Regions from separate parts of the Shewanella sp. HL-SH5 genome, predicted to be linked through region 2. Evidence: predicted binding sites of a transcription regulator. Region 2 holds the regulator's gene; each other region holds the start of a gene.
What was found. Region 2 encodes sigma-54, which starts transcription at its own class of promoters, with help from an activator protein. Its sites were predicted from a motif close to GTTGGCACGNNNNTNGNNT; they were not measured.

Region 1: ACRWQM_RS08225 (YccF domain-containing protein) is a predicted target of sigma-54. The motif match lies at 3,101-3,119, and genes of this name have one in related genera.
Region 3: ACRWQM_RS12335 (flagellar assembly protein FlgT) is a predicted target of sigma-54. The motif match lies at 2,307-2,325, and genes of this name have one in related genera.
Region 4: fliE (flagellar hook-basal body complex protein FliE) is a predicted target of sigma-54. The motif match lies at 4,083-4,101, and genes of this name have one in related genera.

Annotation. Positions count from the first base shown of each region.
Region 1 is NZ_CP195038.1:1,886,468-1,891,742, forward strand. It holds gene ACRWQM_RS08205 (LysR family transcriptional regulator) at 1-243, shown strand, start outside; gene ACRWQM_RS08210 (TIGR00266 family protein) at 353-1,108, shown strand; gene ACRWQM_RS08215 (EVE domain-containing protein) at 1,265-1,732, opposite strand; gene ACRWQM_RS08220 (substrate-binding periplasmic protein) at 1,877-2,638, shown strand; gene ACRWQM_RS08225 (YccF domain-containing protein) at 2,641-3,054, opposite strand; gene ACRWQM_RS08230 (1-aminocyclopropane-1-carboxylate deaminase/D-cysteine desulfhydrase) at 3,258-4,235, shown strand; gene ACRWQM_RS08235 (hypothetical protein) at 4,526-4,699, opposite strand; gene ACRWQM_RS08240 (ChrR family anti-sigma-E factor) at 5,224-5,275, opposite strand, start outside.
Region 2 is NZ_CP195038.1:3,603,214-3,608,488, forward strand. It holds gene kdsC (3-deoxy-manno-octulosonate-8-phosphatase KdsC) at 1-352, shown strand, start outside; gene lptC (LPS export ABC transporter periplasmic protein LptC) at 349-909, shown strand; gene lptA (lipopolysaccharide transport periplasmic protein LptA) at 896-1,483, shown strand; gene lptB (LPS export ABC transporter ATP-binding protein) at 1,480-2,211, shown strand; gene ACRWQM_RS15735 (RNA polymerase factor sigma-54) at 2,372-3,865, shown strand; gene hpf (ribosome hibernation promoting factor) at 3,892-4,179, shown strand; gene ptsN (PTS IIA-like nitrogen regulatory protein PtsN) at 4,182-4,625, shown strand; gene rapZ (RNase adapter RapZ) at 4,622-5,275, shown strand, end outside.
Region 3 is NZ_CP195038.1:2,813,441-2,818,715, forward strand. It holds gene ACRWQM_RS12325 (hypothetical protein) at 1-570, opposite strand, end outside; tRNA gene ACRWQM_RS12330 (tRNA-Arg) at 793-868, opposite strand; gene ACRWQM_RS12335 (flagellar assembly protein FlgT) at 1,011-2,150, opposite strand; gene ACRWQM_RS12340 (FlgO family outer membrane protein) at 2,556-3,266, shown strand; gene ACRWQM_RS12345 (LPP20 family lipoprotein) at 3,263-3,715, shown strand; gene ACRWQM_RS12350 (DUF6268 family outer membrane beta-barrel protein) at 3,822-4,799, opposite strand; gene ACRWQM_RS12355 (TetR/AcrR family transcriptional regulator) at 4,980-5,275, opposite strand, start outside.
Region 4 is NZ_CP195038.1:2,754,287-2,759,561, forward strand. It holds gene fliH (flagellar assembly protein FliH) at 1-780, opposite strand, end outside; gene fliG (flagellar motor switch protein FliG) at 884-1,936, opposite strand; gene fliF (flagellar basal-body MS-ring/collar protein FliF) at 1,929-3,608, opposite strand; gene fliE (flagellar hook-basal body complex protein FliE) at 3,673-4,026, opposite strand; gene ACRWQM_RS12050 (sigma-54-dependent transcriptional regulator) at 4,199-5,275, opposite strand, start outside.

The DNA.
Region 1 (5,275 bases), 1.7 Mb from region 2:
CTGAAAGGCCTTGGCTTTGGTTGGATGCCAGCTTTTTTGATCCATGAAGAGTTAAATTCAGGCGAATTAAAATCGGTCGATTTTGTTGGCGGTAATACATTCAGCTTTACGCCTCAATTAGTGTCAACCTTAGAAAGACCATTAGGGCGAGCAGGGCAACTATTTACCGAGTTGATTTTAGATGAGTTTACTCGTTTTGAATTGCACACTTCCAAAGAGATTAATACCACAGGGCTTGGATAATATTGTCTATAAACGATTAATGTGCCAACAGAGATTTGATAGAGTCGGTCATTACTTTTATGCTAAATTCATTGAGAATGAAATTAACTAACAGTCCAAGGAGTGACAAATGAGCAAGCGATGCCACGAAGTAGATTATGAAATTATCGGCTCAAGTATGCAATTAGTTGAGGTGGAGCTCGATCCACACGAAACCGTGATAGCAGAAGCGGGCGCGATGAATTACATGGAACAAGATATCACTTTTGAGGCTAAAATGGGCGACGGCTCTGAACCTGAGTCTGGATTTTTCGGTAAGTTACTTGGCGCTGGTAAGCGGGCGTTTTCCGGTGAAAGTATTTTCATGACTCACTTTACTAATGATGGGCACAGTAAGCGTAAAGTGGCTTTTGCAGCTCCTTATCCAGGTAGTGTTTTAGCGGTCGATTTATCTCAGCATAATGGTGAGCTTATCTGTCAAAAAGACAGTTTTTTAGCTGCAGCACTGGGCACAAACGTTACCATGAAATTTAATCGTCGTTTAGGAGCAGGTTTTTTCGGCGGGGAAGGTTTCATATTACAAAGTTTGAAAGGTGACGGTATGGTATTCATTCATGCAGGTGGCACCTTAATTAGAAAAGAGCTTCATGGAGAATCATTGAGGGTTGATACTGGATGTATAGTCGCGTTTTCTCCTGGAATTGATTACGACATTCAACGAGCCGGTTCGCTTAAGTCTATGGTATTTGGCGGTGAAGGGTTGTTTTTAGCTACTCTACAAGGGCACGGAACCGTTTGGCTACAATCGTTACCATTCTCTCGTATGGCTGATCGTATTATCGCCCATGCACCTACTACTGGCGGTACATCAAAAGGTGAAGATTAATAATCTATTAATTAATCAATTTTATAGTGTTTAAAAATATCAATTATCCAAGATTATTCGTAAATTCAAGTAAGAGTGCTTACTCAATATAAGGTAAGCATTTTGATTTTTATAAAGGTAAAACTTTATGAGTAATAATCTGAATATATTTACTCTTCAAGCCCTACTACAAAGTGATAGTATGTATTTGAATTCAGATTCTTTGACTGGTTGAACACTTAATCTTGCACCTTTTGCCACTAACACCATATCAGCTAATTCCATGTCAGCTTTAAGTTGTTTCAGGCTTATCTGATTAACAAACTTCTCAATAAATGATATTTCAACCTCAACCCAGCGAGGTTTCAAAGGATCAGATTTAGGATCAAAATACGGTGATGAGCTATCAAAAGCACTTAGATCAGGCTGTGAAGATTGGCTTACTTTAACGAGTCCTACAATTGCAGGCTCTTTGCAGCTTGAATGATAAAAGAGCACTAAATCATTGACGCGTACTTGATCTCGTAGGAAATTCCTGGCTTGATAATTTCTAATCCCTTGCCAAGCTGATTTTTGTCCACTGCACCTTTGTAAATCATCTATACTGAAGTCATCAGGTTCAGACTTCATTAACCAATATTTCATATATCACACCAAGTAGTCATTTTGTACTATTATCAGAACAAGAATATATATAAATAAGACTCTGATGGTAGCTTTTTGATACCACTATCGACAAGGTATTCTATATGATTTTTATCTCAAGAGTAACGTTATGGAGATGGAGTGATGTTAATGTTATCTAATGGCATAAGAAACCAGCATTTATACATATTTTTGTCGCTATTTATATCTAGTGCTGTTGTATCAGACACTCTTGAACTATCAACGCTAGACTGGCCACCGTTTAGTGGAGCTGAGTTGACTGAAAAAGGTATTGCTACTCGTATAGTTAAACATGCTGTTGCTTATGACAACCATCAATTAAAAATCACAGTTGTTCCTTGGGTTCGTGCTATTAGAATGGTAAAAACGGGGGCTAAAATAGGCTATTTCCCTGAATACATTAATGTTACAAATGAGTTTATTTTTTCTCAGTCTTTAGGCGCAAGTCCGATAGGTTTATTGGAGCTTAAAAATAACCCGATTGTTTGGGATACAGTTACTGATTTAAATAAATATGTATTAGGCGTGGTAAAAGGGTATGTAAACACAGAAGAGATAGACACTATGATTGCTAATGGTGAGCAAAAATACGAAGAGGCCATGAATGAAAAGCAGAATATATTAAAATTAGCAGCCGGACGTATTGATACAATTGTAATCGATTTAAATGTTTATCGATACTTAAAAAGTGATCCAAAAATTGAAAAAATATCACATCTACTGCAAATCAATAATAAAATCCTTGACTCTAAGAGCTTGCATGTTGCATTAGCAAATAATAAAGAGGGTGAAAGGTGGCTTAAAATAATTAACGATGGCTTATCAAAATTTGAACCTCAAATAATGCTGGATGCTTATTTACAAGAAATAAATAAGCATCCCTAATGTTAATACTGTTCGTTTGGTACCACAGTTTGGCCGATAGGGGTTAGACTTAATAATGCCAGTTTAAGGTGCTGAATGCCAAATGGAATACCAATAATCGTCACAAAACACGCTAGCGCATGAGCTAAATGACCTATCGCTAACCAAATTCCAAAAAACACAAACCAAACAATATTACCGATTAATCCTATGGTACCAGTTCCTAGATCTTCAACACCCGTTAAGTGTTTTCGGTTGACACTTTGCTGGCCGAATGGCCAAAACGCCATCTCACCAATGACGAAACAAGCCCGTCCAAAGGGAATACCAATAATACTAATAAAACATAGTAGCCCCGCAAGCCACCAGGCTAGACCCATTATAAATCCACCTAAAATAAACCATGCAATATTAAAAACTAGTCTAAAAATAGCCATATCTTTTTCCTTTTACAACTGAAATATGAGATTAATATTGATATCTAAGCAGGGAATGTGCCAAGGTTTAAGATATTGATCTAAATGGTTAAATTGATTTTTATTTGGATGAAGTAAACTAAGAATTAAGATTTAGACTAAAAATGAGTGATTTTAACTAATTTTAGTTACAATGACCCTAATCAATTTTAATGGTGTTATAAATGCTAAGTCATAGTCCAACAGATACAATTAATTTTGCAGGAAGACAAATATTCGTCAAGCGCGATGATAAATTACACCCTGATTTTAGTGGTAATAAAGCCCGAAAATTTTATCATTTCCTTATCAATGACTTTCCTAAAGTGACACGAATAGTGGGATCGGGTTCGGCTCAAGCAAATTCATTATATTCGCTATCGGTATTGGCAAAAATGAAAGGCTGGCAGCTAGATTATTATGTAAGTCATATTAGTGCTTATATAAAGTCACAATTACAAGCTACGCCTGCTATTGTGTCAAATTTTACTCAAGCCCATCATAACGGTGCCAATATTATCCAAGTTGATTGGGACCAAGCTGAACTCAGTGGCTGCAAGCATTTGGATGAGGTAATAAACATATTTAGGCCTGAATACCTAAATCGATATTCTGAGCAACAAATACTGTTTATTCCTGAGGGGGGCAGATGTGAATATGCTAAAACTGGCATCTACCAGCTTGGTTGTGAAGTTATAGATTGGGCTAAAGGACAAAATATATCCGCTCTTTCAGTATTTCTTCCATCTGGCACAGGTACGACAGCAGTTTTTCTGCAACAGTATTTTATAAAAAAATGCCAAAAGGAAATAATTGATATTAAGGTGTTAACTTGCAGCACTGTTGGCGGTGATACATATTTAGCAAATCAATTTTGTGAATTAAACCCAGATAAAACCCAGCATCCCACTATTATTAATGATGGTAATAAGTATCACTTTGGTAAGTTGTATTTGCCCTTATTTGAGTTGTGGAACGATGTGCTAAAAACAAGTGGAATAGAGTTCGATTTATTATACGACCCTATTGGCTTGAGCGTGTTGAAGCGCTACATAGAAGCGAATCAATGCCAAGATAGGCAAGTTTTATATATTCATCAAGGCGGTTTGTTAGGGAATGCAACTATGCTACCCAGATATACACGTAAGCTTGCTAATAGATAACTGATTGCTATATGCAGTATGTAGAGGGATTAATATTGAATATATATTTTATAGAATAACACTCTATCTACAACTGCATTGCAACATAATAATGTCGTTATACAGATATATAAAAGTTAACTTCATTAATTGAAGTTGTGGATAAGAGTTTTTTGAATGTGTGATAAAGAGATTTTATCAGTTTGCCCTGTTGTTAATAAACGCCCGGTAAATGAGAGGAGAATACCGTTAGCCAGGTTTATTAAATAACAGAGCAAATGATTTACGCCTAAGCGTAGGGGATGTACTTATTACTTATTCGAACTAATCAGCCATTTCATAAAGTTTACGGCTTCAATGCGTTTTGAAAAAGTTGTTTTGTTTTTACCTTGTGAATCGGTAAAAGCAATTGAGTTTTTGTTTGATGAAATAGAATTAACAGGAAAGTTAACTGTAATTTCGTGTCCGTTAAATTGGTATGACATTATCATACTCCTTATAATTTATGCTCACCCTTAGGTGATGTAAGTTTTAACAATATAATTCCCTTAATATTTTTCGTGTTGCGAAAGATTTAAGTTACTAGATTAAGTTACCTTATCAATCTTACACTAATCAAGTCTTTATGTGAGAAATATGTAAAAAATCTTAATTATTAATTAAAGGTTGTTTTACAATTAACTCAATTATTTAATGTGTAGATAATACATCAAATGCTTGACAGTGATAGTTGACCATAGGTTTATGACAAGCCCATTACAATGAGAATAAATATATTAATGGATACTAATTGTGTATCAACATAGATAAAATCAAAGGCGCTTGTGGTGGTTTACAAAGGAAGTTGAGCAGACTTACGATAGGTAAACAGATAAACAAAGTAATTAAACTTTAATGATAATATATGTAAAATACCTGTTTGGCAATAGATATTACTTATTTATTACCAAACAGCACAATCACAAAAATTATCTGTAATAAGCATCACAGTTAAGCTCAACACCCCACCTTAATAAATCAACTCACCAATAGGGTTTAACAGTTTGCTAAAACCTTTAGTA
Region 2 (5,275 bases):
GGCGGTTATTACCGGACGAAAATCTAAAATTGTCGAAAATCGCATGACAGCTTTAGGCATCAAAGATATCTATCAAGGAATAGATGATAAATTTACTCCCTACGAGGAATTAATCAAAAAATATAACGTTACTGCTGAACAAGTAGCTTATATTGGCGATGACATGGTAGATTTACCTGTGATGAAAGTAGTAGGACTTGCTGTCAGCGTGGCCGATGGCCATCCTTACGTGAAACAACATTGCCATATGATAACCACCATTAAAGGTGGTAATGGTGCCTTAAGAGAACTCACTGATTTGTTGTTATTAAGCCAAAATAAATTTGAAAGTGCCCATGGTATGAGCATATGAATCGAACCACACTGGCTATTTGTGCATTTTTTGGCTTAGCCTTGGTATTGTATTGGCAAGTACAAGTCAAACGTAACCAAATGGCGTTAATTAAAGATCCTAGAATTGAGCGACCTGATTTTGTGGCTGACAATCTTCGCACGACAGAATTTAATAAACTCGGGTTTATTGACAGCAAAGTTAGCGCCGAGCATATGGAACATTTCACCAGCACAAATACCACTTCATTTACTGCGCCTGTACTACTTCTTTACCCTGAAAATGGTAAAGCGCAGTGGCAAATAACAGCTAAAAATGCGACCTTAGATCAACATTCAAATGAAGTCAGTTTACATAACGATGTAGTAATTGATGCCATTGATATTGAAGAACCATTACAATCACTTGAAACTCAACAAGTCACCTTTAATTTAAACACTATGATAGGTCGTTCTGAAGAGTCAGTTACCATTAAAGGTAATGGTTTTATTATTCAAGGCTTAGGGCTATTTGCCGATCTCAATGCAGAACAAATTACCTTACTCAGCCAGGTAGAAGGGACATATGAACCACATTAAGTTTTTAACCACATTGCTCGGTAAAAGCAGTGTTATTTGCACTTTAGCGATTAGTGTATTAGCAGGAAACGCCGTAGCTAAAGAAGGCGATTTGAAGCAAGAGCTTAAAATTGCTGCCGTAAGTCAACGAGCTGATGTTAAAAATAATCAAATTATTTTTAACGGCCCAGTAAAAATTACCCAAGGCTCGATCAATATCGAAGCCGATGAACTGCGGGCATTTTCAGCTGAAAACGGCCAGACTAAAACGCTCATTGCGACCGGTAACCCTGCTACATTTTCACAAGAACTTGATGATGGTCGCATAGGTACAGCAAGCGCCAATGAAATTCGTTATGACTTAGCAACAACTGGACTGTTATTAACCGGTAACGCTAAGCTAGATCAAGCAGGCAGTAAAGTGACGGGTAACGTGATCCGTTACAATATCAATGCTCAGGAACTTATCGCTGAAAGTACCGGTAAAGGTGAAGATCGTGTTATTACCATTATTCAACCGGAAAATTTCCAAAATGATGAGTCACCAGCACAAAAATTACCTGAAATCCCGTTAAAAAAGCAAGGTAACCAATGACCCAAATTACCTTAACAGCTGAGAATTTAGCTAAAAGCTATAAAAGTCGTCAAGTGGTTAAAAGTGTCAGCTTAACTGTAAAAACAGGCCAAATTGTCGGACTACTTGGTCCCAATGGCGCAGGTAAAACGACCACGTTTTATATGGTTGTTGGTTTAGTCAAAAGTGATCATGGCCGCATTTTAATTGATGACGATGACTTAACTGCTGACCCAATGCATTTACGTGCGCGAAAAGGTATTGGCTATTTACCACAAGAAGCCAGTATTTTTAGAAAACTCAGTGTGCACGATAATATTATGGCCGTGTTGCAAACCCGAAAATCGATGACTTCGGATGAGCGAATTCAGGAACTGGAGCATCTTTTAGAAGAATTCCATATTACCCATATTCGCGATAGCTTAGGCATGTCGCTATCTGGTGGTGAAAGACGACGGGTAGAAATTGCACGCGCTTTAGCAGCCAATCCTAAATTTATATTGTTAGATGAGCCCTTTGCGGGTGTTGACCCTATTTCAGTGATTGATATTAAGAAAATTATTCTGCAACTCAAACACCGTGGCCTAGGCGTATTAATTACTGATCATAATGTCCGTGAAACACTTGATGTGTGTGAGCGGGCATATATTGTTAGCCAGGGGAATTTGATTGCCGAAGGCACCCCAACTGAAGTACTCAACAATCAGCAAGTTCGAGCAGTATACTTAGGCGAACAATTCAAGCTATAGTTAATCTAAATAGGATCTGAAGCACTTGCTTGGCAAAATGTTTCTGGCGACTAAGCTAATTGATCGTGTATAGGTAAAGTAAAACCATTTGTTAAAAAATTGCGACTATCACTCACTTTAATCAGTGTAGAAAGCCGAATTCTTCTAGGGATCAGCAGTAATGAAAGCTTCACTCCAACTTAAAATGGGTCAGCACCTCACTATGACCCCACAGCTGCAACAAGCTATACGTTTGCTGCAGTTATCATCTTTGGAGTTACAGCAAGAAATTCAACAAGTATTAGATTCCAATCCTTTGCTTGAAATGGAAGATGAATTTTCAGCACTTAGCAACAAAAATGATAACTCCAAAGACCTATCAGAAACTGACTTCAATGAAGTAAGCGCACCTGTAGTCGAAAAAGACACTTCAAATGTCGACACCGCAGAGTCAATGACTAAAGAGCAAATGTCTGAAGACTTGCCAATGGACACTACCTGGGATGAAGTGTACAGCGCCTCCCCAATGGCAAGCCCTGGTTCGGGTTCTGGCAGCATGCCAAATGATGACATGCCCTTCCAAGGTGAAACATCCGAAGGATTATACGAGCATTTAGAATGGCAAAAAAATCTAACCCCTTTTTCTGAAACAGACCTCGCTATTGCCACAGCCATTATTGATGCCATTGATGACACAGGTTATCTCACCCAAAGTACTGAAGATATTTTAGAAGCTATGGGCGATGATTCTGTCGAATTAGACGAAGTCGAAGCGGTACTAAAACGTATACAACATTTCGACCCTCTGGGTGTCGCCTCACGTAGCTTAAGTGAATGTTTATTGATTCAACTTGTTCAGTTTGCACCAGACACGCCCCATATTGATAATGCCAGAATGTTAATCAAAGATTATTTAGATTTGATTGCTGGACGTGATTTTCGCACACTCATGCGCAAAACTAAGCTAAAAGAAGATGAGCTGCGCGAAGCAATTGAATTAATTCAATCTTTAAATCCACGTCCTGGCACGATGATCACCCCACCGGATGATGAATATGTTATCCCAGACGTGTCAGTGACCAAAAAGAATGGCCGTTGGGTGGTTGAATTGAACCCTGATAACATGCCAAAAATAGGTATTAATCAACAATATGCCGCCATGGCAAAAAGCAGTAAGAGTTCAACAGACACTCAATTTATTCGAGGTCACTTACAAGAAGCCAAATGGTTTATCAAAAGCTTAGAAAGCCGCAGCGACACCCTGCTTAAAGTATCCAATTGTATTGTGCAATTTCAGCAAGGTTTTTTTGAGTACGGTGCTGAAGCCATGAAGCCTATGGTGTTGAATGACATAGCTGAAGCTGTCGAAATGCATGAGTCCACTATTTCGCGTGTCACCACACAAAAGTATATGCACACACCGCGCGGACTGTTCGAACTTAAGTATTTTTTCTCTAGCCATGTCAGTACTGATGATGGCGGAGAATGTTCGTCTACAGCAATTAGAGCTTTTATTAAAAAGCTGGTTGCTGCTGAAAACCAGAAAAAACCACTAAGCGACAGTAAAATGGCAGATCTTCTGGCAGAACAAGGGATTAATGTTGCACGTCGTACCATAGCGAAATACCGCGAAGCGATGATGATCCCTCCCTCAAACCAACGTAAGAGTTTATAATCTACCTAGGCAATTGGAGGATAAATATGCAAATCACCTTAACGGGTCATCATATTGAAATTACTGAATCACTAAGAGAATATGTCACAAGTAAGTTTACAAAACTTGAACGACATTTCGATCAGATCAATAATGTCCACGTAGTATTAAATGTCGAAAAGCAACAACAGATAGCTGAAGCAAAAGTCAGCTTGAATGGAGCTGAGGTATTTGCGACATCTGAACATGCTGACATGTATCACGCTATAGACGCCCTGATTGATAAACTCGATCGTCAGGTCATTAAACACAAAGAGAAATTAACTAAGCATTAATGATGGAACTTAGTACCATCCTGCAGCCGGAATGCACCTCCTGTGCCACACCGGGCAGTAAGAAAAAGGTACTGGAGCTTATCAGCGATTTAGCTGCAGCCCAGTACCCATCCCTCTCTTCACAAGAGATTTTTGAAAGCCTAGTGGCTAGAGAAAAGATGGGTAGCACAGGAATAGGCTCTGGCATTGCAATCCCGCATGGTCGTTTAACGTCCATCGTTCGCCCTATCGCGGTTTTTATAAAGTGCGAAGAAGCGATTTCATTTGATGCTATCGACAAACAACCAGTGGATCTCTTATTTGCATTACTGGTGCCAGCAGACCAGTGTCAGCAACATCTCAGTACCCTATCCTCAATGGCTGAAAAGTTATCGGATAAACATATTCTTAAGCAGTTACGAAAAGCAAGTAACTCAACTGAACTCTATCAGGTTATCACAGCATGAAATTAGTCATTGTATCCGGTCGTTCGGGCTCAGGTAAATCTGTCGCACTTAGGGTACTAGAAGACCTAGGTTACTATTGCGTTGATAACTTACCACTGCCCTTAATTGGACGGCTATTAGAACAGCTTAGAAACACCAATGAACTGGTGGCTATAAGTGTTGATGTTCGAAATATAGAAGAGCAAGGTAAAGTATTACAGCAGCAGCTAGCGTGGTTATCTGAGGATACGGAAGTCATAAGCTTTTTTTTACAGGCAAGTGATGAGGCACTACTAAAACGTTACAGTGAAACCCGACGACTACATCCTTTATCGAAAAAGAATATGTCCCTACAAGATGCGATTCAATTTGAAGGTGAGCTACTAGCGCCTATTTCTGAATACGTGGACCATTTTATCGATACATCTAAGCTAAATATTTATCAACTTAGTGATCAAGTACGTGAAATTTTAATGGGCAGTGTTGATAAAGAGTTAGTGATCAATTTTGAGTCATTTGGTTTTAAATATGGTATGCCCGCCGAAGCCGATTTTATGTTTGATGTACGCTTTTTACCTAACCCACATTGGGAAATAGAATTACGCCCCTTTACTGGATTAGATGAACCGGTACAGGAGTTTCTTGGCCAGCAACCGCTGGTAAATAAATTC
Region 3 (5,275 bases), 790 kb from region 2:
AATTGCATTCTTACGCAGTTGAGTCAAAAGCTTATCTACACGGGAATTCTTTTGAATATTTCTGACTTCAAAATCCTCAAAATCAACACGGCTTGCTTTGAATGCTTCTGCTTTTTTTCTAAGTTGATTCTGTAACATTTCAGCTTTTGCTTTAGCTTCAGATAGAACTTTAGCTTTTCGTTCAAGAATCTCCTGCCGTTTTAGTGCTTCAATTTCATCGAGTTTGGATTGGTAATGAGAAATAACAACATCGACAACATCTTTATTGGCTTCTTTTGATAACTCTGTTTGGCTTGTTGTAAGCCTTCTTTTTGTTTCGACTTTAAGTTTAAGCCCATCACAAATTAAACTTTCAAGCTTATCTGCAACGTTTTCTTTTGAATTAACAGCCCTGAAAAGCTGACGTGTCGTTTGCCCCAACGCAATAGACATAATTTCAAGATCAGATTCTAAAACACAAATATCGTGTTGAGTTATGTATTTCACAAAAAGGTCAATGTAGGTACTTAAAAGAGGATACTGCAATTTTGGAAATAGCAGTTGAGCTTGAGCGATCTGTTTATTAACCACAGTAAAAATCCATTTTTATGACGTTGATTTAATAGAAAACTATTAGAAAACTATTAGAAATACGCTTAAATGTCTATGATTGAGTTCAAACTATCGAAAAGCGGAGTTTTGAAGAATGCTTAAAAAAATTCAAAAAAAGGGGTTTTCAGAGGCGGCACATAGGCGGCACAACTTTTGGCGATTTTATTAAATGTTTGATTTTTAAGATAAAAATAGGTGTTATGGTCTCCCCACAGGGACTCGAACCCCGATCGGCCGCTTAGGAGGCGGCTGCTCTATCCTGTTGAGCTATAGGAAGACGAAACTGATTATACTGGTTTTCAGCCTGATGAAAAGAGCTTATAGGCGATTAAAATCGTTAGGATTTAATTGCTTAATTATTAAACTGGTTTAAATAAGACAAAGTTGCTCACCTTTTGTCTCATTTACCCCCTAAACACTTAGAGTTTAATGGCTATATCGTGAACCTGAATGTTATCGGCGGCATCAACGTTTTCAATCATCGCGGTGGCTGTGCCTTCACTCACTTGATCTATCACTATTTCAGTGCGGTTTTTAGTCACAACTGCGCGCATGATATTAAGACGATCGGGGATGTTTTTTTGCAAAACCAACTGAAATTTGTCACCCAGTTTAACGCCATTTTTACGGCCTAAATTGATAATAACTCGATCCCCTTGCCTAGCGATAATTTGCCCTAGCAACGGGCGACACTTGAGTGCGTTATCAAGTGACATAACACTTAATTGCAGCTGGCTTGTGATTGCTTGCCCATAGGATGAAGACCAAAAACGCTGGCTGTTTGGCATTACGGTTTCTTGACGTTCAAACTCCCAGGGGGCTGTGGTAGCAAATGTTTGTGACCACACCTCTTCACCGCTGATGCCATGATATAGGGTTAGTTCATAGCTAAATTGACGTGAGGGGACTTCATCAACAAAGCCCATAAAACTGCTGGTGTAAGGCTCTGTCGACATATCAGTAATGTAAGATTTCAATATATATTGGCTGTCGGTGATTTCACCAAGCCAACTAGGGATGCTATAGCCTTTGAAATTAACCAGCTCATTGGCGGTATCTAAGCGTTCATCTGCGTGTACTTTGGCAAAACTAGCGCTTGATTGTTGATTAATGGCTTTACCAAATTGAAGCGTAAATGCTTTATTAAAATCGGATAAATGACCATAACTTAGCTGAGTTCTGTCCGCTATATCTGCCTGCGGTAACATAATAGCCGCCTTTAAGGACTGTGCCTGACACTGCTCTGTTTCGCTTTCATCATCAATATTAAGCGACAAAATAACCGTCATAATATCATTGCTAACTAACTCGCTGAGCAATTCAATATTATTGGCCGCGCCCATTCGTTGCATTGAAAAGGTATCCTGGGTGAGCGAGCCTTGAGTAATTTGCTGCTGGCTAGAAAAATTAACCCCGCCCCTCAGACTGGCGTAATTCAATGCTTGGTTAATGGCGTCTTCGCGCGCTTTATCTATATTGCCATTCACAATCTTGGCAGTACCTGTCACTTCAATTTGCTCTGCAATTGAATAAGGACTCAATAAAACAGGCAATAGCATCAAGGCCCGACACCATTTAGGCCACGAGTATTGTGTAAACTTATTATTTAATGCATGTACCATATTTCACCCTGCGTCAGATATCTGTCACTTGTAGCACAAAACAACACGTTACATCGCTGAGATAGCGCTGTCGTGAGTTACTAACAACTTATCAAGCAAAAACTGTGCCCAACCTATCTTTACTATCGCTAACGACACTATGACTAACGCCACTATGAATAACGCCGCTACAATTAATGAAACTCTATCTAGTTTAAGTCTACCTAAAATGGTCTGAGGTTCATTGACTGCAGTTTTATAAGTAAGCAGCGCTTTATAAAGATAAAGAATATTTATCTGATGCCGATATATCAGTATCAAATGAATAATATTGTTTTTTAGACAGACGCGAAGGACTCAATCATGCAGCACAAGCTTTCTATTCTCGCTCTGATGCTAGTCACCATAGGGCTTGCTGGGTGCGGTAATACACTTAACCCCGCAGCAAACTTGGACTATGCACAAAATGGCCAACTAGTGGGTTATCAAGACGCTGATGACGTACACCAGGAACAACTGGTTTATGATATTAATGCGTCGGGTTTAGCGCCCAAGGGACAAATTAATATTTGGGCTGAAAAATTAGTCAATGAGTTGGTGTTACAAAATGATGCCCTGCGTCCTGATCAACCCTTATTAATTGTTACCCCAGTAATGAGTAGCGACTTTAATCAAACTAATGAGTTAGCACTACAGCTGCAACAGAGTTTACTGAGCGCATTTCATGCCCATGAATTCAATTTAGTTGATCTTAATGTGTCAACTTCACTGCGCGCAACAGAAAAAGGCGAATTAATATTAAGTCGAAACTGGGAGCAACTTCCCGCTGACATGCCTGTGTCTCATGTATTAGTGTCTACATTAAACCTCACCAATGAAGGGGTGAATTTTAATGGCCGTGTGGTGGATATAACCAATAATCGTGTAGTGTCGGCGGTGCAGTCTTTTGTCGCAGGTCAAAGTTTATCCGGCTATATTTTGCCAGCCAATAAAATACAAACCCGTGACGGATTAATTTATCGAACCGAAAATGTTAAACAGAGTCGTTACACTGTGATAGGAGACAAGCAATGAAAAATCTAATACTAATTACAGTGCTAAGCTTTTTAATGCTGGGTTGCACAAGTAATGATAAGTATGTGCAATGGGAAACCGAGGCTCCAAGCCACTTTCCGAAAATTTCAGCCATTGGTTATGCACCACTCGCTACCCAACCAAGTAATATTGAGGCACATAAAGTATTGATGGCAATGCAAGCATCAAAAGTGGCTGCTTATCGTGAATTAGCAGAACAAGTATATGGGCAGAAGATTGATGCGGTTAGCAATGTCAGTGAGTGGCTACTGACTAACGATAGCGTTAAATCCTCTGTTAGCGGTATTATTCGTGGTGCAAAAGTGGTTAAAACCTACCCTTCTGGCGACTTTTATGTCACGGAACTTGAATTAGATTTTGAACAGGTTTGGCATTTATACGAGCAACAAAACCGCGCAAAACGGATAAAAGAAGTGACTTACTTTTAACCCGAAGGCACTTAAGTTATTTCAACAAAACAAAACGCCGCGTATTATCGCGGCGTTTTGTTTTGAGTAACTGCATTTATAACAACTAAATGATTATCGTCAAAAATTAAAATTTCACTTTAAATGCCAACGCCGCTGCGACTTCATTACTGAGCTCTTCAGTTGTTTGTGGCTCACTTAACTCCATCTCGCCACCAAAATAGTAACCAGTATAAGCATTCAAGCTAACGCTTTGGCTAATTTTCCAACCTGCGCGTAAAAAGCCAACCCACTCTTCAATTTCAATGGTTGTATCATCATTTTCAATTAAAAAACGTTCTGTACGACGAGAGCTACCGACACCAAAATCCCAGTCTTTTGAAAGCTGATACGTTAACTCTAAACCCGCGGGACCACTGAATCCGGCTTGAAACGGGTTAGCAAGTACCCACTTATCATTAATTTGCCAACGTACAGCAAGATAGGGAACGGTTCGCACCTCAGATATATCATTAAGATAAGCCACACCAAGACCTAGCATATTGCCAGATTCAAAACGATACATACCTGAAGCAACTACGCCATAACTTTGAGCATTTGAAGATGATGCGGTATTGGCATAGGCATATTGCACTTTAGGTGCAAACATGAACATCCACTGATTATCAGGGCGATAAATCAAAGATAGTCCAGCGCTGTACTGATCAATAGAAGACCAGGGCACAGTGTTAGTTCTTAAGGGAGTTTGCTGGTTAATACGCCAGCCATAGTCAAGATTATCATAACCAATGTTAGCGCCTATCATCCATTGTTTGTTTAATGGCATGGTCGCGGATAATTTGGCATTCCATACATCACGCTTTAATTCATTATCATTATTACCCACAGTGGCGGCTTGCGAACTAGTCCTGGCAACATTGAGCTCAAAAGGCGCACGATCTGGTGCTGATGTCGATGCTAAAGCACTCATACTTGTTAAGCTTAAACCTGCAACAAAACCTGTCACCAATAAAGGTAGCAAGCTCATTTTGGATAAATAATCTGGGCTAGATTTATTTGGCTTAAATTGATTTAGCTGTAAGTTAATGTGAAGTGCAGTTGTCATTAAAAGCATCCTTTCTAGGGTAACAAGTCGATTGATACTGCCTCAGGACAGTGTGGTATTTAAAATAGTACGAATTGTGCTACAAAGTGGTTCAATATCATCCTATTTTTATAAAATACGATGATATTATTTTATCCTTCACAATATGACTGATAGGCTCTTATTTATAGGCTCAGGTGATTATAGCTTATGCGCTTTTAAAAACATCATCGCTGTTTCAGTTAAGTACGCTTGCCTTTTAGACAATAAATCCGCTGTTGGCAGGCCTAATTCTAAACGCATTCTCAACTCACCAAATAACATTAGACTTAATCGTACTGCACTGTCATGGGGGTTATTAAAATGATATTGGTCATGTTGATTAACCTTTTTAAGGTAACCACTGACTAAATTTAAAATATGTTTTGGGCCAGCATCATAAAAAAGTGCTGCCACTTCAGGATGAGTATCAACTTGTGCAACACAGGTAGTAAAGA
Region 4 (5,275 bases), 850 kb from region 2:
TAACTGAGCTGATTGTTCATCAAGGCTGCCAAATACCTGTAAAATACGTTGTGATAAACGTAAGTCAACATTTGAACGTGTACTATCAATAAATACATCACCTACCGATAAACTTGGGTCACTTTCTAGATGCCAATCATTTTGGGTTAATTGTGATTCACCGTATAAAGATATTACTAAAGCAACATCATCAGGATGCAATCTTAATTTTACGCGTTGCTCTTTTATTGGCAGAGCATCTACGCCTTGACGAATAGTGGCTGCAATATGCTCTGGATGCATTTTCAGTTCTTGTTGTACAACGGCTTTGGCTAACGCCAATGTCATTGATAACACTTCTGACTCAACTTCAGCATCCAAAATAGCTAAAGGCTGTTGAAACTGATTGATTAATGAGGATAATTGCTCTGCCAGTTGATTGGCTTTAACCATTCCAGCTTCATAACCCTGCTCTTGCCCCTGAGTAAAACCTTCTTCATGGCCTTGGGCTAATCCATCTAGTCGACCTTGTTCAAGCCCCTGTTTAAGCCCCTCTTGTTTGCCTTGCTCAAACCCTTCGTTTTCTGCATCAGCTCGAATCTCCTCGATTTGAGCCATAGTCGGCATAGACACGACTTTATCAACCACGGCAACAGAAGACTGATATACACCTTCTTTTTTACCGTATAGGTTTGAGGGTTTAGCTGAAATATCTTCGGTGACATCCGGCAGCTGCCAATGGCTGAACTCATGTTCATCCTCAACATTTAACACTTTCTTGGATATTTTTGAGTCAGTCATAGTTTAGCCAATGTTATATACATTCCTGCTGTGACATGTTGATTTTCGAGATAGATGTCGCTTCGAAAGTTCAATTGCCATTCGTCATGGGCTGAAGTGCTCCTTACAAGAACTCTTCACCGCCGCCACCGCCAAGCATAATCTCACCACTATCAGATAAACGTCTGGCAATCGATAAAATTTCTTTTTGCGCCACTTCAACTTCACTGATACGAATTGGTCCCATAGCCTCAAGATCATCGCGCAGTAACTCTGCCGCACGCTTGGACATGTTACCTAATATTTTCTCTTTCAATGCATCATCAGCACCTTTGAGCGCTTTCATTAGTACATCTTGTTGTACGTCACGCAGTAATGCTTGAATACCACGGTCATCAACATCAATAAGATTTTCAAACACAAACATCATATCTTGAATTTGTTGTGCCATTTCTTCATCAGATTCACGCATGGTTTCCATAATCTGACTTTCGACACCCGTATCTAAGTAGTTCATGATATTGGCCGCAGCTTTTAAGCCGCCCATTTTCGCTGCTTGCGCACCACCTTGGCCAGCAAACTGTTTCTCCATAATATCGTTTAACTCTTGTAATGCTGCGGGCTGCACTTCTTCAAGGTTAGCAATACGCATCATTAAATCAAGGCGAGTATTTTCGGGGAACTGGCTAAAAATTTCAGCCGCTTGATCCGGTTCTAAATAAGATAAAACAATGGTTTGGATCTGCGGATGCTCATTTTGAATAATGGTCGCCACTTGGCGTGCATCCATCCATTTAAGCGAATCTAGGCCTTTAGCACCACTGCCCATGATAATTTGTTCAATCAAATTACCGGCTTTATCTTCACCTAACGCAGCTGTTAGTGCCTTACGCACGAATTCAGCACTGTTAAAACCAATTGAAGAGAACTTCTGAATTTCATCTAAAAAAAGCTTATGCACACCAATGACTTTTTCTTGACCAAAATCATCCATCGCCGCCATTGCCATACCCACTTTCTGGACCTGTTTAGGCTCAAGGTGCTTTAAAATTGACGCTGCATCGGCTTCGCTTAAACTCAGCAATAGAATCGCCGTTTTTTCAATTCCACTTAAAGAATCAGAATCAAAACCGACTTTCTCAGCTTTTTCTTTTTTATCTGTTTTATTATCAGCCATTGTCTTGTAACCAATTTTTAATTACTTGAGTGGATAATTCCGGCTCATTTGCAACCAGTGCTCTAATCGCCTTAATCATATCATCATCTTTATGTAAATTCGGAATAAGAATTGAACCATCATCAGCATAGCTGTATTCAGCATCTTTGGTATTTAGCATACCTAGCGTATCTGCAGCATATTGATCTTCAATTTCAGCAAGTTCATGCCCCAAACGAACATCATCGGGCATATTAACACCATCAGGGTTAACAAGGCGCTTAAGCATAGGGCGCACTACCGTAAGAATAAGAACTAAGACCACTAATGCACCTAGCACCAGTTTAATTGCACGCCAAAACCAAGGTTCTTCCCACATATCTGGCGCGGGGAGTTCTTCTAATAGCTGATCCATAAACGGCACAGTTACCACTTCAAGCGCATCACCACGTTGGCTACTAAAGCCTACTGCACCTTCCAGCAACCGACGAATGTTAGTTAACTCTTGTTCCGTACGCGCAACCCGGCTAACTTGGCCATCTTCACCCGCCTCTCCTGGTTTAAAGTCGATTGCCACAGACACACTCACCCGACGAACTTGTCCTACTTGCTGGCGGGTATGACTAATTGTCGTGTCATAGTCAAAGTTACGGGTAGCTTCTCGGTGAGTATCCGATGATTTTGATGATGCTGACCCACCGCCCCCAGCTTCAGTAGGAATATCAGACTCCATGGGAGGTTGATTGGTTAATGCACCAGGTATTCCGCCTACACTTCCACCAGATGATTTACTTTCAATAGTCATCTCACTGCTCAATGCAGGTAAATCAGGATCATAGCGTTTTGAGGTTTGCTCTATCGCAGTAAAATCCATACTGACATCAACCTGAGAGGTGTAGTTTTCAGGACCAAGGATAGGCATAAGAATTGAATCTATCTTTTTACGGTATTCTGCTTCTTTTTGTTGCACTAACTCAAGTTCACGACGGGCACGTGCTGATACTCCATCTTGACTGCCCGAATTTAATAAGCGTCCATTAGAATCTGTTACTGTCACGCGCGAAGGTTCAAGACCTTGTACCGCGGAGCCTACGATATCAACAATAGCGTCGACTTCTTCTTGGCCTAGGCCGCCTCGACGCACATTGACTACAACTGTAGCACTTGGCTTAGATGCGTTACGGGCAAAAACATTCTCTTTAGGCAGTGCAAGAATAACTTTGGCACGGCTAATACTTTTTAATTCTTCAATAGCACGGGCAAGATTTAACTCTTGGCTGTGCTTTAATCGCGCTTGCTCCATACGCTGACTCACCCCAAAGCCACTATCCTGGCTTAAGTAGTCATCATTTTTGGCACTACTCTCGACTCCAGCACGACTTAACAGCAGTTTAACGTCTTGGTATTGATCTTCAGGAACCTTAACAACATCAACACTGATTTGGTATTTAATATTATTTTTATCAAGTACATCCAGTACCTGGATCATTTCAGCTGTTTCCATTTTACCCAATGGACGATACTCAGGCTCCTGTGCCCACATCATAATAAAAACAGCTAGGGCTAAACACACTGCCAACGCCAAAATCATAGTGATTTGACGCATCATGTCTGCCCCGCCCACATTGCTCAACAAGCCAGACTTATTCTCTTGCTGAATACCGGCATCAACTGCCGCATCTGAACCTACCATTATGTCTGTGCTCACAATATGCCCCTACTTTTATACTGCTTTAATAACGTCTTTGTGATGCAAGTTATACCGGCATACTCATGATTTCTTTATAAGCTTCTACCAGTTTATTTCTGACTTGCACAGTCGCTTCAAATGCTACGCCTGATTTTTCGCGCGCAATGACGGTGTCAGATAAGGTCACAGTTGAATCCCCCATATCAAGACGAGTCGCTAAACTTGAAGATGATTTCTGTAAACCACTCACATGACCGACAGCTTGGGATAACAACTGGCCAAAGTCTGAACCTGAGGTGTTATTCACTTGCTGGATTAGGTTAGGGCTAATACCCGACCCCATATTCGAACGGCTGGAAGGTGCAATTTCACCACGAAGTGACTGCATTTCTTGAAGTAATGGATTGGCGTTGATCTGCATGCTGAAACTCCCATTCGTCGAATATTTGACGATATTTAACTGTCTTAGTAGGGATAAAGCAATTTGAATGCCAAGATTAACAGTAAAGCAAAAAGCTACGCGTTAATGCGTAGCTTTGGTAAAGAAAGCTATAAAACAAGTACGGAATGCTCGTAAGACAGACAAAAACCAGCTATGCGGGCAATTGAATTCCCGCATCACGCATTTTAGCCATTTTATAACGCAGCGTGCGTGCACTTATACCTAATTTTTCAGCGACAAGTTTTCGACTACCATGACATTGATTTAGGGTTTCAAGAATAATCACATGCTCTTGCGCTTGCAACTCACCGCCAAGACCTTCAACTTCAGCAGGCTTTTCGATACTGTCAATATCTGTGTGTAAAGCCACATCTGCCGAATCAATAATAATATCTTGCCCGCTTATTTCGCCACCATTACTTAAAATAAGCGCCCTTTGAATCACATTATCCAGCTCACGAACATTACCAGGCCAACGATGGGCTAATAACCGTCTGGTGGCTACCTCTCCTAAAGTAGGAACGGGTGTAATATTAAATGCTTTAGCATGTTTAACCAGCAAATGTCTGGCTAAAGGTAAAATATCGGCAGGACGCTGATAAAGTGCTGGCCAAGTTAATGGAAATACATTGATCCGATAATATAGATCTTCTCTAAATTCGCCTGAACTGATAATGGCTTTTAAATCGCGATTTGATGTAGCTAGTACACGCACATCAAGTTTAATCGTTTTACGACCACCTAATCGTTCCACTTCGCGTTCTTGTAAAACACGCAACAGCTTTGCTTGCAACCCCAGCTCCATTTCAGAGATTTCATCGAGCAGCAAAGTGCCACCTTGGGCCTGCTCAAATTTTCCTGGACATGCTTGGTATGCGCCAGTAAATGCCCCCTTCTCATACCCAAATAGGGTCGCTTCAAGCATATTTTCAGGGATAGCAGCACAATTGATGGCAATAAAAGGCGCATCTTTACGACTGCTATGATGATGAATATAGCGCGCTAGCACTTCTTTACCAGAACCGCTGGGACCTAAAATCATCACCGAAGCATCTGATATCGCAACACGTTGGGCTAACCCTAACAACGCGAGACTTTTTTCATCGGCAACTATAGGTTGGTTAGTATTTTGCTTTTGCGGCAAATATCTTGATACCTGATTAAGCAAAACTTCAGGCGCGAAAGGTTTAGCTAAATAATCAACAGCTCCCAATTTAATGGCACTAAC